4 regions of the Kitasatospora sp. NPDC101155 genome follow, and region 2 is predicted to be linked to each of the others. Evidence: riboswitches for the same ligand, from Rfam matches in the RefSeq annotation. Region 2 holds a riboswitch; each other region holds the start of a gene.
What was found. Region 2 has a riboswitch for cyclic di-AMP ahead of ACIRYZ_RS27630 (CAP domain-containing protein). Riboswitches for the same ligand answer to the same signal wherever they lie in the genome.
Positions count from the first base shown of each region.

Region 1: another riboswitch for cyclic di-AMP. It lies ahead of ACIRYZ_RS36140 (peptidoglycan DD-metalloendopeptidase family protein); the one in region 2 lies ahead of ACIRYZ_RS27630 (CAP domain-containing protein).
Region 3: another riboswitch for cyclic di-AMP. It lies ahead of ACIRYZ_RS05370 (NlpC/P60 family protein); the one in region 2 lies ahead of ACIRYZ_RS27630 (CAP domain-containing protein).
Region 4: another riboswitch for cyclic di-AMP. It lies ahead of ACIRYZ_RS02630 (transglycosylase family protein); the one in region 2 lies ahead of ACIRYZ_RS27630 (CAP domain-containing protein).

Region 1 covers NZ_JBIWPN010000040.1:35,399-39,591, reverse strand. The annotation lists gene ACIRYZ_RS36150 (DUF2470 domain-containing protein) at 1-200, shown strand, start outside; gene ACIRYZ_RS36145 (hypothetical protein) at 214-345, opposite strand; gene ACIRYZ_RS36140 (peptidoglycan DD-metalloendopeptidase family protein) at 528-1,496, opposite strand; cyclic di-AMP (ydaO/yuaA leader) riboswitch at 1,499-1,677, opposite strand; gene ACIRYZ_RS36135 (MFS transporter) at 1,990-3,528, shown strand; gene purB (adenylosuccinate lyase) at 3,536-4,193, opposite strand, start outside.
Region 2 covers NZ_JBIWPN010000021.1:56,366-60,558, forward strand. The annotation lists gene ACIRYZ_RS27625 (RNA-binding protein) at 56-1,171, shown strand; cyclic di-AMP (ydaO/yuaA leader) riboswitch at 1,352-1,520, shown strand; gene ACIRYZ_RS27630 (CAP domain-containing protein) at 1,523-2,479, shown strand; partial or broken gene ACIRYZ_RS27635 (DUF6192 family protein) at 2,711-2,884, opposite strand; gene ACIRYZ_RS27640 (hypothetical protein) at 3,005-3,841, shown strand.
Region 3 covers NZ_JBIWPN010000003.1:141,623-145,815, forward strand. The annotation lists gene ACIRYZ_RS05360 (NYN domain-containing protein) at 1-249, shown strand, start outside; gene ACIRYZ_RS05365 (NlpC/P60 family protein) at 450-1,487, shown strand; cyclic di-AMP (ydaO/yuaA leader) riboswitch at 1,825-1,978, shown strand; gene ACIRYZ_RS05370 (NlpC/P60 family protein) at 1,989-3,146, shown strand; gene ACIRYZ_RS05375 (NlpC/P60 family protein) at 3,374-4,193, shown strand, end outside.
Region 4 covers NZ_JBIWPN010000002.1:14,940-19,132, reverse strand. The annotation lists gene ACIRYZ_RS02640 (LacI family DNA-binding transcriptional regulator) at 1-739, shown strand, start outside; gene ACIRYZ_RS02635 (hypothetical protein) at 836-1,036, opposite strand; gene ACIRYZ_RS02630 (transglycosylase family protein) at 1,283-2,536, opposite strand; cyclic di-AMP (ydaO/yuaA leader) riboswitch at 2,523-2,724, opposite strand; gene ACIRYZ_RS02625 (hypothetical protein) at 3,231-4,181, opposite strand.

The sequences.
Region 1 (4,193 bases), on a different contig from region 2:
CCCTGCTCGCCGGGCACCCGGACATCCGCCCGCTCGCCCTCGACCGCTACGGCCTGGTACTGCGTCTGGACCACCCGCACGGCCACCGCGACGTCCGCCTGGTCTTCCCCGAACCCGCCGGCGACACCGAGGACTTCGGGCACCGGATGCACGAGCTGCTGGCCGCCGCCGAGCACGGCCTGCCCGTCCGCCGGAACTGACCGCGCCCGGGCGTCACCGCTCGACGGCGTCCTCCAGCACGATCCGCCCCATCCGCGCGTACCGCTCCGGCCGCCGGCGCCGGCGCGATCCCGACCACTCGAACTCCCCCGGAGCCGCGAACGGCAACGGCCGGCCCGGCTCCACGAGGGGTCCTCGCGAAGCCGGGCCGGCCCTGGGCGTGTCCCGCGCCCATGTCCACCGGTGCGGCGATCACCCGGTCGAGCGGTCACCCGACATGACCATCCCGGGCGGTCGATTCGCCCCGCACCAGCGGTGGTTCCTGAAACCCGCGGTCAGCGCGGGGTCCGAACAGGGTCTGCGCAGCGTCAGAGCGCGACGCCGTGCGCCCGCAGGTAGGCGACCGGGTTGATGTCCGAGCCGTACTCCGACCCGGTGCGGATCTCGAAGTGCAGGTGCGGGCCGGTCACGTTGCCGGTGGCGCCGGAGAGGCCGAGCCGCTGGCCGACGGTGACGGTCTGACCGATCTTCACACCGACCACGGAGAGGTGCGCGTACTGGGCGTACCTGCCGTCGGCGAGCCTGATCTCGACCTGGTTGCCGTAGGCACCACCGTTGCCGGCCTTCACCACGACACCGTTGGCGACCGCGCGCACCGGAGTGCCGGTGGAGGCGACGAAGTCCTGGCCGGTGTGGTGGCCGGAGGCCCACATCGAGCCGGCCACGCCGTAGGCCTCGCCCGGCACCGGGTTGGCCAGCGGAGCGACATAGCCGACGGTGGCGGCGACCGGGGCGGCGGTGACGGCCTTGGCCGGAGCGGCGTTCTGAATCTGGGTCTGGACCTGGACGCCCGGCTTGGCGACCTCGGTCTGAACCTGCACCTGAGCGTCTGCGGCAGCGGCGGCGCTCTGGGTGACCGGGGCAGCCGGAGCGGCCGGGGCCGCGGGCTCGGCCGGAGCGACCGGCTCGGCGGCCGCGTCGGCGTGGGCCGCGAGCGACAGCCACTGACCCGGGAAGATCAGGTTCGGGTCGGCGCCGACCACCGAGCGGTTCTGCTCGTACAGCGCGGGCCAGCCGCCCTCGACGTTCCGGGCGTCGGCGATCCTGGACAGGCTGTCGCCGCCGACGACGAGGTAGCCGTCGTGGGCGGCGGCCGGGGCGGCCGACACGGCGTCCACGGCGGCGGCGTGCTGCGCGACCGAGGCGGCCGGGGCATTGTGGGCCTGGGCACTCATCGTGGTCACGAGCGGCAGGGCGAAGGAGACACCGGTGACGGCGACGGCGATGCCGATGCGGGCGGCGCGGGGCACGGCGATACGACGAGCCTGAGCAGGCATGGGATTCCTCTCCGACGCCTGCGAGGTGAGCTGTCGGGTTCGGGCTGGAGCTGCCCGGCCGCATGCGCGGCTTCACCCCAAGCCGGTCCTGGACGTTCGCGCTGAACAGCGCGGACTCCGGTCCGGCGACTTACCTGTGGGTCCCCCGCTCCTGCCGTGCAGAGCTCAGTTCGAACCACTGGGCAGCGGCAGGACTCGGCGTTCCACCCGGTGGGTCCACCCAGGCTGGCTGGGTGGTCGCTGAACTAAAACCCATCCGTTCGGGTGAAGCAATGTCGATCTCTTGAACCAGCGACAACCCCCCGCGGCGCGGTCACCCTCCGCATGGCCCGCCGTACGGTGCGTACACAATCCATTCACTCGACGCCACTGATCCACGACGCTGCGCCGACCTCGGTGGCCCAGTGCGACCGTCCGCTCACGCACTGCCCACCCCGGACACACCGCCCGGTGACCCTTGTCACGTGCACCCTGCCGGGCGCAGGATCAGGCCGTGGCCACCTCAACGGCCGGCACCCTGCGCCTGGGCACCGCGCAGGGCCGCTGGGTTCTCCTGGCAACGGTGCTCGGTTCCAGCATGGCGATGCTCGACGGCACCGTGGTGAACGTCGCCCTGCCCCGGATCGGCGCCGACCTCGGCGCCTCCCTGGCGTCCCTGCAATGGACGCTGAACGCCTATCTGCTCACGCTGGCGGGCCTGATCCTGCTCGGCGGCGCGCTCGGCGACCGGTACGGACGGCGCAAGGTCTTCCTGATCGGCGTGGTCTGGTTCGCCGCCGCCTCCGCGGCCTGCGCCGTCGCCCCGAACATCAACGTGCTGATCGCCGCCCGCGCCGTCCAGGGCATCGGCGGGGCGCTGCTCACCCCCGGCTCGCTCGCCATGCTCCAGGCCGTCTTCCATCCTGACGACCGCTCGGCGGCGGTGGGCCTGTGGTCCGGTCTCGGCGGGGTGTCCGCGGCCATCGGCCCCTTCCTCGGCGGCTGGCTGGTGGATGGCCCCGGCTGGCGCTGGATCTTCCTGCTGAACCTGCCGCTGGCCGCCGCCGTGATCGCGGTCACCTCCCGCTACGTCCCGGAGAGCCGCGACGAGTCCGCCTCCGGCCGCTTCGACGTGCCCGGCGCGCTGCTCGCCGCACTCGCCCTCGGCGCGATCACCTACGCGCTCACCGCCGCCGGGGAGGGCCTGTCCCCCGCCGTCTGGCTCACCGGCGCGATCGGCCTGCTGCTCGGCGCCGCCTTCGTCGCCGTCGAGCGCCGCGCACCCGATCCGATGCTGCCGCTCGGACTGTTCTCGTCCCGGCTGTTCACCGCCGTGAACCTGGTCACCCTCTGCGTCTACGCGGCCTTCAGTGGGGTGTTCTTCCTGCTGGTGGTCCAGCTGCAGATCGTGTCCGGCTTCTCGCCCCTGGTCTCCGGCTTCGCCCTGGTGCCGATCACGGTGCTGATGCTGACCCTGTCGGCGCGCGCCGGCCGCCTCGGCAAACGGATCGGCCCGCGCATCCCGCTCACCGTCGGCCCGCTGCTCTGCGCCGCCGGGGTGCTGCTGATGCTGCGCACCGGCCCCGGCTCCTCCTACTGGGCGGACGTGCTGCCCGCCGTCGCGGTGATGGGCAGCGGGATGGCCCTGCTGGTCGCACCGCTGACCGCGACGGTGCTGGCCGCCGTCGATGTACGGCACGCGGGCATCGCCAGCGGCGTCAACAACGCCGCCGCCCGCGCGGCCGGCCTGCTCGCGGTGGCCGCCCTCCCGGCGCTGGCCGGCCTGAGCGGCGATGCCTACCGGGTGCCGTCCTCGGTGGACTCCGCCTTCCACACCGCGATGCTGATCTGCGCGGGTCTGCTGGTCGGCGGCGGGCTGATCGCCTTCGCCACCGTCCGGGGCAACGTGCTCGCCCCCCAGGAGCACCCGGTGGCCGAGCCGAACTGCGACTGGCCCTGCGCCACCACCACCCCGCCGCTCGACCCCGGACACACCAAGACGCCCGAGGGCCCCGCCACCGGAACGGTGGCAGGGCCCTCGTCGGACAACTGACGAAGCGTCAGAGGATGTCGGCCGGAGCGTACTTGGCCGCCTCCGGGTAGGCCGCCGCGACGGCCTCCACCAGGCGGACCACCTCGGCGACCTGCGCCCCGGCCGCACCGGTGAACGACAGCTTGTCGGCCAGCAGCGCGTCCAGCGCGGCCCGGTCCAGCGGGATCCGCTCGTCGGCGGCCAGCCGGTCCAGCAGCTCGTTCTCCCGGGCGCCCGCGCGCATGGCCAGCGCGGAGGCGACGGCGTGCTCCTTGATGACCTCGTGCCCGGTCTCCCGGCCGACGCCCGCGCGCACCGCGCCCATCAGCACCTTGGTGGTGGCCAGGAACGGCAGGTAGCGGTCCAGCTCGGCCTCGACCACGGCCGGGAAGGCGCCGAACTCGTCGAGGACGGTCAGGAAGGTCTCCAGCAGGCCGTCGAAGGCGAAGAAGGCGTCCGGCAGCGCGACCCGGCGCACCACCGAGCAGGAGACGTCGCCCTCGTTCCACTGGTCGCCGGCCAGCTCGCCGGTCATCGAGGCGTAGCCGCGCAGGATCACGGCCAGGCCGTTGACACGCTCGCAGGAGCGGGTGTTCATCTTGTGCGGCATCGCGGAGGAGCCGACCTGGCCCTCCTTGAAGCCCTCCGTCACCAGCTCGTGGCCGGCCATCAGACGGATGGTCTTG
Region 2 (4,193 bases):
TACGTGCTGGGGTACGGGTGCTGCGCGGGCCGACTGCGGGGATACCGTGAGCCCGGTGGAGTACGTGTACCGAGTGACCAAGTACGACCCTGCCGACCGCGACGAGCGAGGCCACTACGTCGGTACCGAGGACAGCGAGAGCGACCACGGTCCGGTCGAAGCCGCGTACCTGCGCGCCGTCGAGGACTTCGCGTGCGAGAGCGGGGTGACCCGGCTGGCCGTCCGGGAGCCGCACGCCCCGTCCCCGTACCACGACGGCGAGGAGATCCCGCTCTCGGTCGCCGTGGAGGTGGTGCGCGGGATGCTGCGCGGGGACGGGTTCTACTGCCGGCTGGAGGCGGCCGGCCGGTTCGAGGTCCACATCGGGTGGGACCTGTACATGTACCTGGGCAGCCGGGTGCCGTGCCCCCGGGCGGTGGAACGGACTCGGGCGCTCGGCCTCTTCCCCGAACCACTGAGCGCCTCCCCGTACGAGCCCGAGGAACGCTCCGACGAACAGCGTCCGGCCGACGAGACCTTCTGGGCCCGGCTGCGCCACCTGCTGCTCGAACAGTCGCTGCTCCTGGAGGAGGGCTACCTCCACAACGCCACCCGATGGCACCGGTTGACACCCGACACGCTCGAAACGGTACGGGCCGGCCTCGCGCCGCGGGCCATGCTCTCCGTCTGGCCCGACCTGAGCACCGATGTCGCCGCAGTGCTGGCCGACCTCCCCCAGGACGGCCCGGCCGAGCTGGTCTGGGAGGACGCGCAGGGCCGGATCAGCAGCATGGGCACCGAGGAGCCGGAGCCCGCTGACCTGGCCGAGCTGGCCGCCGGGGCCCGGGCCGCAGCCCTGCTCTCCTGCTGTACGGACGACCGCAAGCCGCTGCTCACGGCCGTACTGCCCGACCCCGACGGCGTGTTGCGCGCCCGCTGGCGGACCGACCCCACACCGGGCGACCAGGCGTGGGCACTTCTGCGAGGGCTCGCGGTCGGGGAGATCCGCTCGGGGGCGGAGCTCGCCGGGATCGAGGTGGAGACCGAGGGCGTGGTCGCCGAGGTGGGGGAGGAGGTGCGAGTCGAGATCGTGGGGGTGGATCTGGTGCGGCAGCGGGTCTCGGGAGTACTCCGGGCGGGGGGCGGCGGCCGTCGCGCCCGGCATCGACAGCCGGGAGAGTTGTCCGATTAGGGTGATTATGCTGCGCTTTGTCAGCTAATTTGGCATTCCATCAGATCTTCGCCGAATGTCCATGTGATGTGCATGATACGAACTTGTGTCTTCCGGGCCGATCTGCCTAGCGTGCAACCTGTTCGCACCTGCGGACCCTGCCGCCGGGACGCCGAGTCCTGTCCACCGGTCGGCCGGACGTCGAGCAGTGCACCGGGCAGGAGCGGGGGAACCAGGTAGTTCGCCGCGCCCTGCTCGGTCCGTTCGCGGACGAGACGGGTGCGGCTAGGGGTGAAGCCGCTGCGTGCGGCCGGGCTACCTCACGGCCCGAACCCGACAGCTCACCTCGCAGGCGTCGCAGAGGGACGCCCCATGCTGACTTCAGGTATCGGCCGGCATCGCCGTGCGCGCCGGAGACACACCCCGCGTCTGGCCGCCACCGCCGGGATCGCCGGCGCCGGCCTCATGCTGCCGCTGCTGAGCGCGAGCGGAGCCTCCGCCGTGCCCGGCTCCCACACGTACGCGAGCCACGCCGGGTGGCAGGAGCACCACCAGCACCGGAACCAGAGCGACTCCGACGGTCAGCACCGCCACCAGGCCGACCCGCAGGCCGCAGGGCCCTCCGCTCCGGCCCCGGCCGAAGCCTCGCTCCCCTCGCCGTCGCCGTCCGTCCCGGCCTCCCGCGCCCCGGAATCCGCGACCGCGCGTTCCGGTGGCGAGTCCCAGGGCTCCCACTCGGCGCGGCCCTCCGCTCCGGCCCCGACCCCGGCGTCCCACACGTCCGCGCCGTCGTCCCCGTCCGCGCCGTCGTCCCCGTCTGCGTCGTCGTCCCCGTCCGCCCCGGCCACGCACGCCCCCGCCCCCGCGGCCACGCCCACCGCCCCGGCCGCGCAGACCGGTTCGAGCTCGGACGCCGTGCAGCAGGTCCTCAAACTGATCAACCAGGCGCGGGCCGCCCAGGGTCTGCCCGCCTACACCATCACGTCGGGGCTGACCAGCAGCGCCGGGGCCCACGACCAGACGATGGCCGGCGGCTGCGGCATGTCCCACCAGTGCCCGGGCGAGGCCGAGTTGGGGGCGCGGGAGACGGCCGCAGGCGTCCAGTGGAACGCCGCCGGGGAGAACATAGGCTACGGCAACGGGGTTTCCACCTCGGCCCAGGACATCGCCGCCATGGCGGTCAGCCTGACCCAGGACATGCTGAACGAGACGCCGCCGAACGACGGCCACCGCAAGAACATCCTCAGCAGCGAGTTCACCCACATCGGCATCGCCGTCCACCGGGATGCCAGTGGAACCGTCTGGCTCACCCAGGACTTCTCCAACTGACCCGTCCGTCAAGGACGTAGGGCGAGGCCCCTGACCACGAACCCCGATCCACCGGGCCCTACGCCGTACCGCCCCGCAGCGGTGCCACCGGGCCGGGGCGCAGCGGGATCGCCCCGGCCCGGTGGACGCGGGCGGTCGGCCCGGCGGGGCGGGCCTCGAAGAGGACCCTGCGGACGGTGTCGGCGTGCCGTTCGGCGGTCGCCGACCGCGCTCGGAGGCGCGGGGCATCGCCTACTCACCCCGGAGCGGGCGGGACGGCTCGCCGCCCATGTCGACCTTCCCGGTGTCGACCGCGGTCTCGATCCAGTCGAGGGTCGCTCGCACCCGCGCGTAGTTCTCCCGAATCACCGCCTGCTCGGCGTCGCCGAGCAGGCGGTCGCGCAGGCCCGGGACCACCCGGCCGGCGACGCCGCCCACACCCACTTCCCGGCCGCCGCCCCCGCACGGCCCGGACGCCACAAGTTGATCAAGATGTGATCGTTCGTGGGCTGGATGTGTCAGTCATGATCACTATGGTGCGTCGGTATGCGAAACAACGACCCGGGCGCAGGCCAGGGCAAGTCCGATGACGAGCAGTGGGACGATTTCGTCAAGTCCGTGGCCATGGAGGAGGAGGCGCACCGTCGGGCCAGTGAGCCGCCGCCCAAGCGGGTCTGGCCGCGCAACGCCGCCCTGGCCGTCGGCGCCGCCGCGCTGACCGTCCTCGGCATCGAGGTCACGCAGCCCTCCGGCGACACCACCGCCCCGGCCGCCCAGACCTCCGCGCCGGTCACCGCGGCCCCCGCCGCCGCCGAGTCCACCGGGGCCGCCCCGACCGGCCGGACCGCCTCGAACGCCCCGGCAGCCGCAGGCCGCCCCCAGATCCCGCTGGACCAGGTCTTCCCCGCCGAGGTGAAGGCGGCCGACGGCACCGTCTACACCAAGGTCGGCTCCGCGACCCTGGCCTCGTGCACTGAGCCCGACTCGGTCGGCCCCCGGCTGATCGCCCTGATCAAGGCGAGCAAGGGCTGCCTGGGCGAACAGATCGCCCTCTACAAGGACCCCCAGAACAACCAGTTCAACCTGGCCCTGTTCACCATGGAGGACCCGGTGGACACCGTCCACCTGGTCACCCAACTCTCCATGGAGTTCGAGGATTTCGAGGTCGGGGCCCAGGCCCCGCCGCCCGCCTCCGGGCTGCCCGTCCTGCCCGCCGACAGCGGCATGGTCCAGGCCTTCAGCGGCGCCGGCCGCGCGATGCTGGCCACCCTCGGCCAGTGGTCCGACGGCCGCGGCACCGACCGCCAGCAGCTCGTCGACCGCCTGACCCCGCTGCAGACGGCCGTCGGCAAGACGGTCTTCGCCTACGAGTCCCAGCGCTGAGACCAGGCCGCCGCGCCGGTCGCGGCGGGCCGTCAGCCCGTCGCGACCGGCAGCAGGCCGCGCTCGCCGTCGACCCGGGTGAGCATCTCCATGCCCCGGTCGAACCGCTCCTGCCGCAGACCGGTCTTGTTCGCGGGAACACCCATGGCGCCTGTCCTCTCCTCGTACCCGGTCCCGACCGTCCGGCCGGTGACCACGGCAGGAACCGTAGGACTTGGAGTGCGCTCGAACTCAAGCCGACCGGACGACACGTCGTCAGGGGCGCGGCGTCCGCCCGGGCGGGACCGGCGCTGCGCCCCGACCTCCTGTCATCCGGTCACCGGGGCGCCGTGGCCCGGGCGGTGAACCGGTT
Region 3 (4,193 bases), on a different contig from region 2:
ACCTGTGTGTTCGACGGGCAGGACCTGGACGTTCCGGTGATCATGGCGCCACCGCGCGGGGTTCGGGTACGGTTCAGTCGGACCGGGGAGACCGCGGACGAGCTGATCCGTCGTCTGGTGCGGGCCGAGCCGCAGGGCCGTCCGGTGGTGGTGGTGTCCACCGACCGGGAGGTCGCGGAGGGCGTGCGGAAGGCGGGCGCGCGCCCGGTGGCCTCGGTGCTGCTGCTGAACCGGCTGGCCCGGCCCTGACCTCGGGTCGGACGGTGTGAAGTCCGGGCAGTGTCCGTTTTGCGAGGGTGTGCGGATCCCGTGAAGTCAGCGTGGGGGCCGGAGTTCACGCCTTCGGGGGAGTGGCAAAACGGATAGATCTTCACTAGGGTCTGGCGTCAAACCTATTTTCCGGAATCTCATCCGATCAGGTGAGTCCGATGGAAGAAGGAGCCGGTCCCTTGGCCTCCCACCGCCGTCCCAAGCAGCCGAGCCGCGCGCGGGTCTCCGTGCTCACCGCTGCCGCTGCGACCGCGGTCGCCCTCTCCGCCCAGGTGGGCGCGCACGCGGCGCCGCAGCCGAGCAAGGACGACGTCAAGGCGCAGATCGACCAGCTCCAGCAGGAGCAGGAGCAGGCGGCGGAGAAGTACAACGGCGCCAAGGAGCGGGCGGACCAGCTCCGCAAGCAGGCCGACCAGCTGCAGGACCAGGTGGCCCGCAGCCAGGACCAGATGACCCAGCTGCAGACGGGTCTGGCCGAGGTGGCGGGCGACCAGTACCGCACCGGCGGCATCGACCCGTCCGTCCAGCTGATGCTCTCCTCCGACCCGTCCGGCTACCTGGAGAAGGCCTCCAGCGTCCAGCAGGCCAGCGCCAGCCAGACCGAGGCGCTCAAGGGCCTGCTCGACCAGCAGCGCCGGCTGGACCAGGAGAAGGCCGAGGCCGCCGCCGTCCTGTCCTCGCTGGACTCCACCACCAAGGACCTGAACCAGGCGAAGTCGGACGTCAACCAGAAGCTGAAGGCCGCCCAGGACCTGCTGAACTCGCTCAGCGCCGCCGACCGCGCCGCGCTGAAGGCCCAGCAGCAGCAGGACGACCGCGCCTCGCGCGGCACCGCCCGGGTCGACCTCAGCAGCCTGCCGCCGGCCAGCGGCTACGCGGCCGTGGCCGTCGCCAAGGCGATGAGCAAGCAGGGCTCGCCGTACGTCTGGGGCGCCACCGGGTCGAGCACCTTCGACTGCTCGGGCCTGATGGTCTGGTCGTACGCCCAGGCCGGCGTCTCGCTGCCGCGCACCTCGCAGGAGCAGGGCGACGTCGGCACCCGGGTGCCCTCGCTGGACCAGGCCCAGCCGGGCGACCTGGTGATCTACGGCAGCGACCGGCACCACGTCGGGATGTACATCGGCAACGGCATGGTGGTCCACGCGCCGCACACCGGTGACGTGGTGAAGGTGATGAAGGCCGACGCGATGCCGATCAACACGATCCGCCGGGTCTGACGCCCCGACACGCCCGAAAGTCCGGGTTCCGGCCCTGTGATCCGCGCCACCCTCCTACCGGGGGTGGCGCTTCGGGCTTGTCTGTTCCGTGGTCGGCCGGCGGGACCCGATCAGCTTTGCGTGCGGTGGCGATCACCATCGGTCATTTTCACAAAAGAACACGGGCAATCTTCCGTCTTTTTTCTGACAAGGATTTGAACGGATCACGGTTCAGTTACTAGGGTCGTGCCCCGAACCACCGACTGTCGATCACCCAGCCTGGGTGGCGGCGGTGGTTACCGTCGAGTTCGCGAAACAGCGGGGCAGGTCGAAGCGACTGTCCGACAGGGGAGCCCAGTGGTCGGGGGTGCTGCGGAGCGGAGCCGGGGAACCACGTTCCTCCGGGGTGAATCGACGCCAGGTCGGCCGGTGGAACGGCCGTGAGGCGTCGTAGGGCATGCTTCCGGCCCGAACCCGTCAGCTCACCCGGTAGGCGGCCGTAGGAAGAAGGAGTCCGCCTTCGTGGCGTCCCATCGTCGTCCCAAGCCCGCCAGCCGCGCCCGTGTCTCGATCCTGACCGGTGTCGCCGCGGCAGCCGTCGCCCTCTCCGCGCAGTCCGGCGCGCACGCCGACCCGCAGCCGACCAAGGACCAGGTCAAGGAGCAGGTCGACCAGCTCAACGGGCAGGCCGAGCAGGCGACCGAGAAGTACAACGCCGCCCAGGAGAAGCAGCAGGCCCTGGAGAAGCAGGTCTCCGGCCTGCAGGACCAGGTGGCCCGGCAGCAGGCCCAGGTGACCGACATGCAGGGCGGGCTCGCCGAGATCGCCGGGGAGCAGTACCGCAACGGCGGCATATCCCCGACCGTCCAGCTGATGCTCTCCACCAGCCCGGACAACTTCCTCAACCAGGCCGGTGCGCTCAACCAGGCCGGTGACACCCAGAAGAACCAGCTGAAGCAGCTCCAGGAGGAGCAGCGCAAGCTCGACCAGGACCGCACCGAGGCCCAGGGCAAGCTCGCCGAGCTGGAGTCCACCACCCAGCAGCTGAAGACCTCCAAGGAGGAGGTCCAGAACAAGCTGAAGGCCGCGCAGGACCTGCTCAACACCCTGACCGAGCAGGAGCGCCAGGCGATCCGTCAGGCCGAGGAGAAGGCCGCGGCCGACGCCAAGGCCCAGGCCGACGCCGCCGCGAAGGCTGCCGCCCAGCAGCAGGCCGCCGCCGACCGTGCCTCGCGCGACAGCGGCCGCACCGACATCAGCTCGGGTTCGGGCTCCTCGGGTTCCGCCACCTCCTCCTCGCCGGTTGCCAAGCCGGTCGCCCCCGGCAGCTCGCACGGTGCCGCCGCGCTGGCCGCCGCCGCGAGCAAGGTCGGCAGCCCGTACGTGTGGGGTGCCACCGGCCCGGGCTCCTTCGACTGCTCCGGCCTGATGGTCTGGGCGTTCAACCAGGTCGGCGTGTCGCTGCCGCGCACCTCGCAGGAGCAGGCCGGCGCCGGCACCCGGATCGGCTCGGACATCTCCCAGGCCCAGCCCGGCGACCTGCTGATCTTCTTCAGCGACGCCCACCACGTCGGCATCTACGCGGGCAACGGCCAGGTGCTGCACGCGCCCAAGCCGGGCGCCTCGGTTCGCTACGAGGCGGTCTCCAACATGCCGCTGGCCTCCATCGTGCGGGTCTGATCCCCGCCCAGGCCGTTTCGGGCCCGGTCCTCCACCGCGGAGGGCCGGGCCTGCGGCTTTTCCGGCGGCTCGGGCGGATGTCCGATTAGGGGTCAAATATTCGGGTTGGGAGGGGTTTGGACTCGCTTGCCCGGACTCGCTAACGTCTGCCACCGGACTCCCGCTCGACGGCCGCCCATTGGGGCGCGGCCGCGGGGCCGCGCCGCAGGATTGGAGCCGCTGCCGCCATGTCCGTGCACCGTCGTTCCCAACTGCTCGCCCGTGCGCTGGTGCTGACCGCGGCCGCCACCACGGCCCTGAGTGTGACGGCCGGCGGCAGCGCCCAGGCCGCTCCCGGCGCACCGGGCACGCCCGACCTCAGAGACGTCAAGGCGCAGGTCGAGCAGCTGTACGACGAGGCCGAGCGGGCGTCCGAGAAGTGCAACGCCGCGCAGGAGGCGCAGAAGCGGCTCCAGAGCGAGACTGCGCTCCTGCAGGGCGAGGTCGCCGCCGGCCAGGACCAGCTCAACCAGCTGCGCGGGGACCTCGCGACCGTGGCCGGGGCGCAGTACCGCGGCGGCGGGATGACCCAGACCGCCCAGCTGATGCTCTCCAGTGACCCCGAGTCCTACCTCGCCCGCGCCCGCACCCTCGGGCAGGCCGCCGAGCGGCAGCGGGAGACGCTGCACGAGCTGGCCAGCCGTCAGCGCAGGCTCGACCAGCGCCGCACCGAGACCGCGGGCAAGCTCGCCGAACTGGACCAGGCCCGGCGCTCGCTGGCCGAGAACAAGCAGCAGATCCAGCAGCGGCTGGCCAAGGCCCAGAAGCTGCTCAACAGCCTGGGCGCGGCCGAGCGGGCCCGGATGCTCGTCCAGGACGCCAACGACGCCGAGCGGCGCGCCACCCGCGGCACCGACCGGCTGGACCTCGGCACCACCCCGGCCGCCTCCGAGCGCGGGGCAGCCGCGCTGGCCGCCGCGGTGCGGATGATCGGCTCGCCGTACGTCTACGGATCCACCGGGCCCCGCGCCTTCGACTGCTCCGGTCTGATGTACTACAGCTGGCGGC
Region 4 (4,193 bases), on a different contig from region 2:
CACCCAGACGCCGGGCGGGTCCACCGAGGACGAACTGGTCGAGATGCTCGTCGACCGGGGCGTGGCGGGCATCGTCTTCGTCTCCGGGCTGCACGCCGACAGCACCGCCGACCACGACCGCTACGCCCGGCTGGCCGGGCGCGGGGTGCCGTTCGTGCTGATCAACGGCTACAGCGAGCGGATCGACGCGCCGTTCATCTCGCCGGACGACCGGGCCGCGATGTGGATGGCCGTCCAGCACCTGGCCGAACTCGGGCACGAGCGGATCGGGCTCGCGGTCGGGCAGCGGCGGTACGTGCCGGTGCTGCGCAAGATCGAGGGCTTCACGGCCGCGATGCGCGAGGTGCTCGGGCGCAGCCAGGAGGAGGCGGAGGAACTCGTCCACCACACGCTGTTCAGCGTGGAGGGCGGGCACGCGGCAGCCGGTGCGCTGCTCGACAAGGGCTGCACGGCGATCGTCTGCGGGAGCGACATGATGGCGCTCGGGGCGATCCGGGCGGTGCGGCAGCGCGGGCTGTCGGTGCCGCAGGACGTGTCGGTGGTCGGCTTCGACGACTCGCCGCTGATCGCCTTCACCGAGCCGCCGTTGACCACGATCCGCCAGCCGGTCGAGGCGATGGCCACGGCGGCGGTGGACGCGCTGCTGGAGGAGGTCGGCGGGAACGCCGCCCAGCGCGGGGAGTTCATGTTCCAGCCGGAGCTGGTGATGCGGGGGTCCACAGGGGCCTGCGCGCGCTGACCCCGGTACCGGATGGCGGTGCTCGACCGACGGGCCCCGGAGGGCGGTTGCTCTCCGGGGCCCGTCGGCGTGCGTCTGCTCGACCGTGCTGTCCGGTCAGCCCTCCTGGGTGGCCGGGCGGTCGGCGGTGAGCCGGTGGCCGTCGGCCGCGTCGCCGGTCCGGGTCTCGGTGCGGCGGCCGCGGGCCAGGTAGTCGCGCAGGATCAGTTCGACCGCGTCCTGCGGGCTCTTGGTGCCGGAGAGCAGCATCGCGTCTATCGCGAGGTTCGCGTCGAGGGTGACGGTGACCTGGGCCATGGTGATTCCTCCTCGGGTGCAGAGCAGCAGCATGCCCGTCGGGCCGGGGTTTCACCATGCGAATACGCCGGAACCCCCGGGGAGGAGCGACCAGACTCTCCCCGGGGGTGGCGGGTGGTCAGCGTTCGGACGACGGCTGACAGATGTTGAAATCTGTTATCTGAAATCTGCTACCTGTCAGCTGTTCTCTGTTGTCCGTCAGCTGTGGGCCCGTGGCCCGTGCGCCCGTGGCCCGTGGGCCGTTGCTCAGACCCGGCCGGCGAAGTCCGGGGCCCAGTTGGCGATGGTCTGCTCGCGCACGCCCGAACTCGGGTTGGCGGCCTCGACGTACTTGCCGCCGCCGATGTAGATCGCGACGTGATACACGCCGGAGTTCTGGCCGTTGTTCGACCAGAACAGCAGGTCGCCCGGCTGCAGGCTGTCCAGCGAGACGTGGGTGCTGGCGGCGGCCTGGTCGGCGGCGACGCGCGGGATGTTGATGCCCGCGGCGCGCAGCGCGGCCTGGGTCAGGCCCGAGCAGTCCCAGCCGCCGTTGCCGGTGCCGCCGTAGACGTAGGCCTGGCCGACCTTGGACTCGGCGAAGGACACCGCGGCGGCCATGCTGCCGGTGGCGGCCTGGGCGGCCGGCTTGGCAGCCGGCTTGGCAGCCGGCTTGGCGGCCGGCTTCGAGGCCTGGGTCAGGGCGGTCGGCTTGGCGTTCACGACACCGCCGTTCGCGGCCTGGCCGGCCTTCTGGGAGCGGTTGAACCAGCCGAAGTCCGAGCCGGAGGTGGACGAGGAGGACTTGTCGGCCTGGGCCTTGACGCCGTCACCGAAGGTCAGGTGCTGGCCCGGGTAGATGGTGTTCGGGCCCTCGGTCAGGGTGGCGCGGTTGAGGTCGTACAGGTGCTGCCAGCCGCCCTGGACGTTGTTCTTCGCGGCGATCGAGGACAGCCAGTCGCCCTCGACGACGGTGTAGTCGGTGGACGACTGCGCCTGCTGCTGGGCGGGCGCGGCCGGCGTGGCGGGCTTCGCGGCCGGGGCCGGGGCCGGGGCCTGGTTCTGCGCGGGCTTGGCGGCAGGCTTGGCGGCCGTGCCGGCGGAGGTGTCGACGGCGGCCGGAGCGCCGCCCTTGGTGAGGCCGGCCTGGACCGAGCAGACGGGCCAGGCGCCGGGGCCCTGCGAGGCGAGGACCTTCTCGGCGATGGCGATCTGCTGGTCCTTGGTGGCCTGGTTGGCCTGCGGGGCGTACGCGGTACCGCCGAAGGCGGCCCAGGTGCTGGAGGTGAACTGCAGGCCGCCGTAGAAGCCGTTGCCGGTGTTGATGCTCCAGTTGCCGCTGCTCTCGCACTGGGCGACCTTGTCCCAGGTGGCGACGGGGGCGGCGTTGGCGGTGCCGGTGGTGAGGCACGGGACGGTGAGACCGACGCCCGCGACGCCGAGGGCGGCGATCACGCGACGGGTACGGCCGGACAGGCGGGTGCCGTTGGTGGGCAGCATGAAGACGCGGTCCTCTCCCACGCCTGCGAGGTGAGCTGTCGGATTCGGGCTGGAGTTGCCCGGCCGCGCTGTGGGCGCGGCTTCACCCCTAGCCCTGGACCGTTCCGAGGAACGGCCCGGGGCGACTTACCTGTGGTTCCCCCGCTCCTGCCGTGATGCGTTTTCGCGCTGCCAGGACATCCGACGGCAGGACTCGGCGTTGCGGATGAACTGGGTTCGTGTGGTCACGAACGAGGAGCACGTTAAGCAGACTTAAGTTCAAACTGCAAATATCTGTGATGCGCATCACGGTTTAGCGGAAGCTGCCAAATCGGACACGAATCATGATCGTAAATGATCGTTTTTCGGCAATGTCGCTGTGGATTCCCGCAATTGTCTCCGCTTCAGAAGTGAAGTGACGGAGCGTGGAAGCGTGTGGTGGCGCGCCGATCGTAATAGGGGAGTGGCCGTGAATCGAGCGCCGGAATCCGGCCCGGCATTTCCTCCAAAAAGCGACAAAACGGACATTATGCTCTATCTTCTGATATCGCTCATACCTCCCGTAATTCCCCTGCTCGGACAAGCTGCGGGCGAGCCGAAGGCGGGGGCGGGCGGAGGAGTGGCGGAAAAGGGCGAGCCGCGGGGCAGGCCGACGGCAAGCCGAAGGGCCCGGAACGCGATCGTTCCGGGCCCTTCGGTACGCGGGAGGGTGCTAAAGGCGGTTGCGGGCGTCCGGCTAGGCCTCCACGGGCCCCTGGGCGGCCGCGTGGGCGCCGCGGGAGCCCTCCTCGGCCCCGGCGGCGGCCGCGGCCTCCGCCTCGGCCTGGGCCAGCTCCTCCGGCGTCGGCGTCGGCAGTGCGGCCAGGTAGGTGGAGGCGATCAGCTGGCCGACGGTCGGGTAGGCGCCCAGCGGCGCGGCCGACGGGCAGCCGGTCTCCTCGGCGGCCGTGGCGAGCAGCTCCGAGTCCGCCTCGGGCCCGATCACCAGCGGGGCCAGCGCCGGGCGCTGGGAGCCGGTCTCCTTGAGGTGGTTGACGGCGTCGGCCACCGAGCCGGGGACGTCGAGCGCCGCGGCGACGACCGGAACGGCCAGTCGGGCGGCCAGCAGCACGCCGGTGATGCCGGCCGCGGCGGCCGCGTCCGCGCCGCCGACGGTGGTCAGGACCACGCCGTCCGCGGCGGTCGCGATGGCGAACAGCCGGGCTCGGTCGGCCCGGGCCAGCCCGGCCTCGGACAGCCGCACGTGCACGGCCTCGGCCAGCAGCGGGTGCGGGCCCAATGTGTCGGTGACGGTCGCGCCGTACTCGGCGGCGAGGGCGTGAAGCCCGGTCAGGAAGTCGTGCGGCCCGGGTACCAGCGGCACCACGACGGGCGCCGCCAGGCCGGCCTCGGCGGCCTCGGCCAGCAGCTCGGCGACGGTGCGGTCGTCCTCGCTCTCGCTCTCGGCGCCGTCGGTCGGGAGGTAGCCGACCGCGGCCCGGACGCCGGCGTGCTCGCTGCGGACGATCGAGAGCAGTTCCTCGACGACCGAGCGGGACTCGGGCCCGGCGGTCGCGGGTACGGCGAGCACCAGGGCCGGCGAGCCGGTGCGGATCTCGGGGCGCTCGGGACGGCGGTGGCGCCCCCGCGCACGGGAGCCTGGAGTACGGACGGGCAGTGGCGCGCCCGGGATGGCTGCGGTGCTCATGTCGGAGATCGT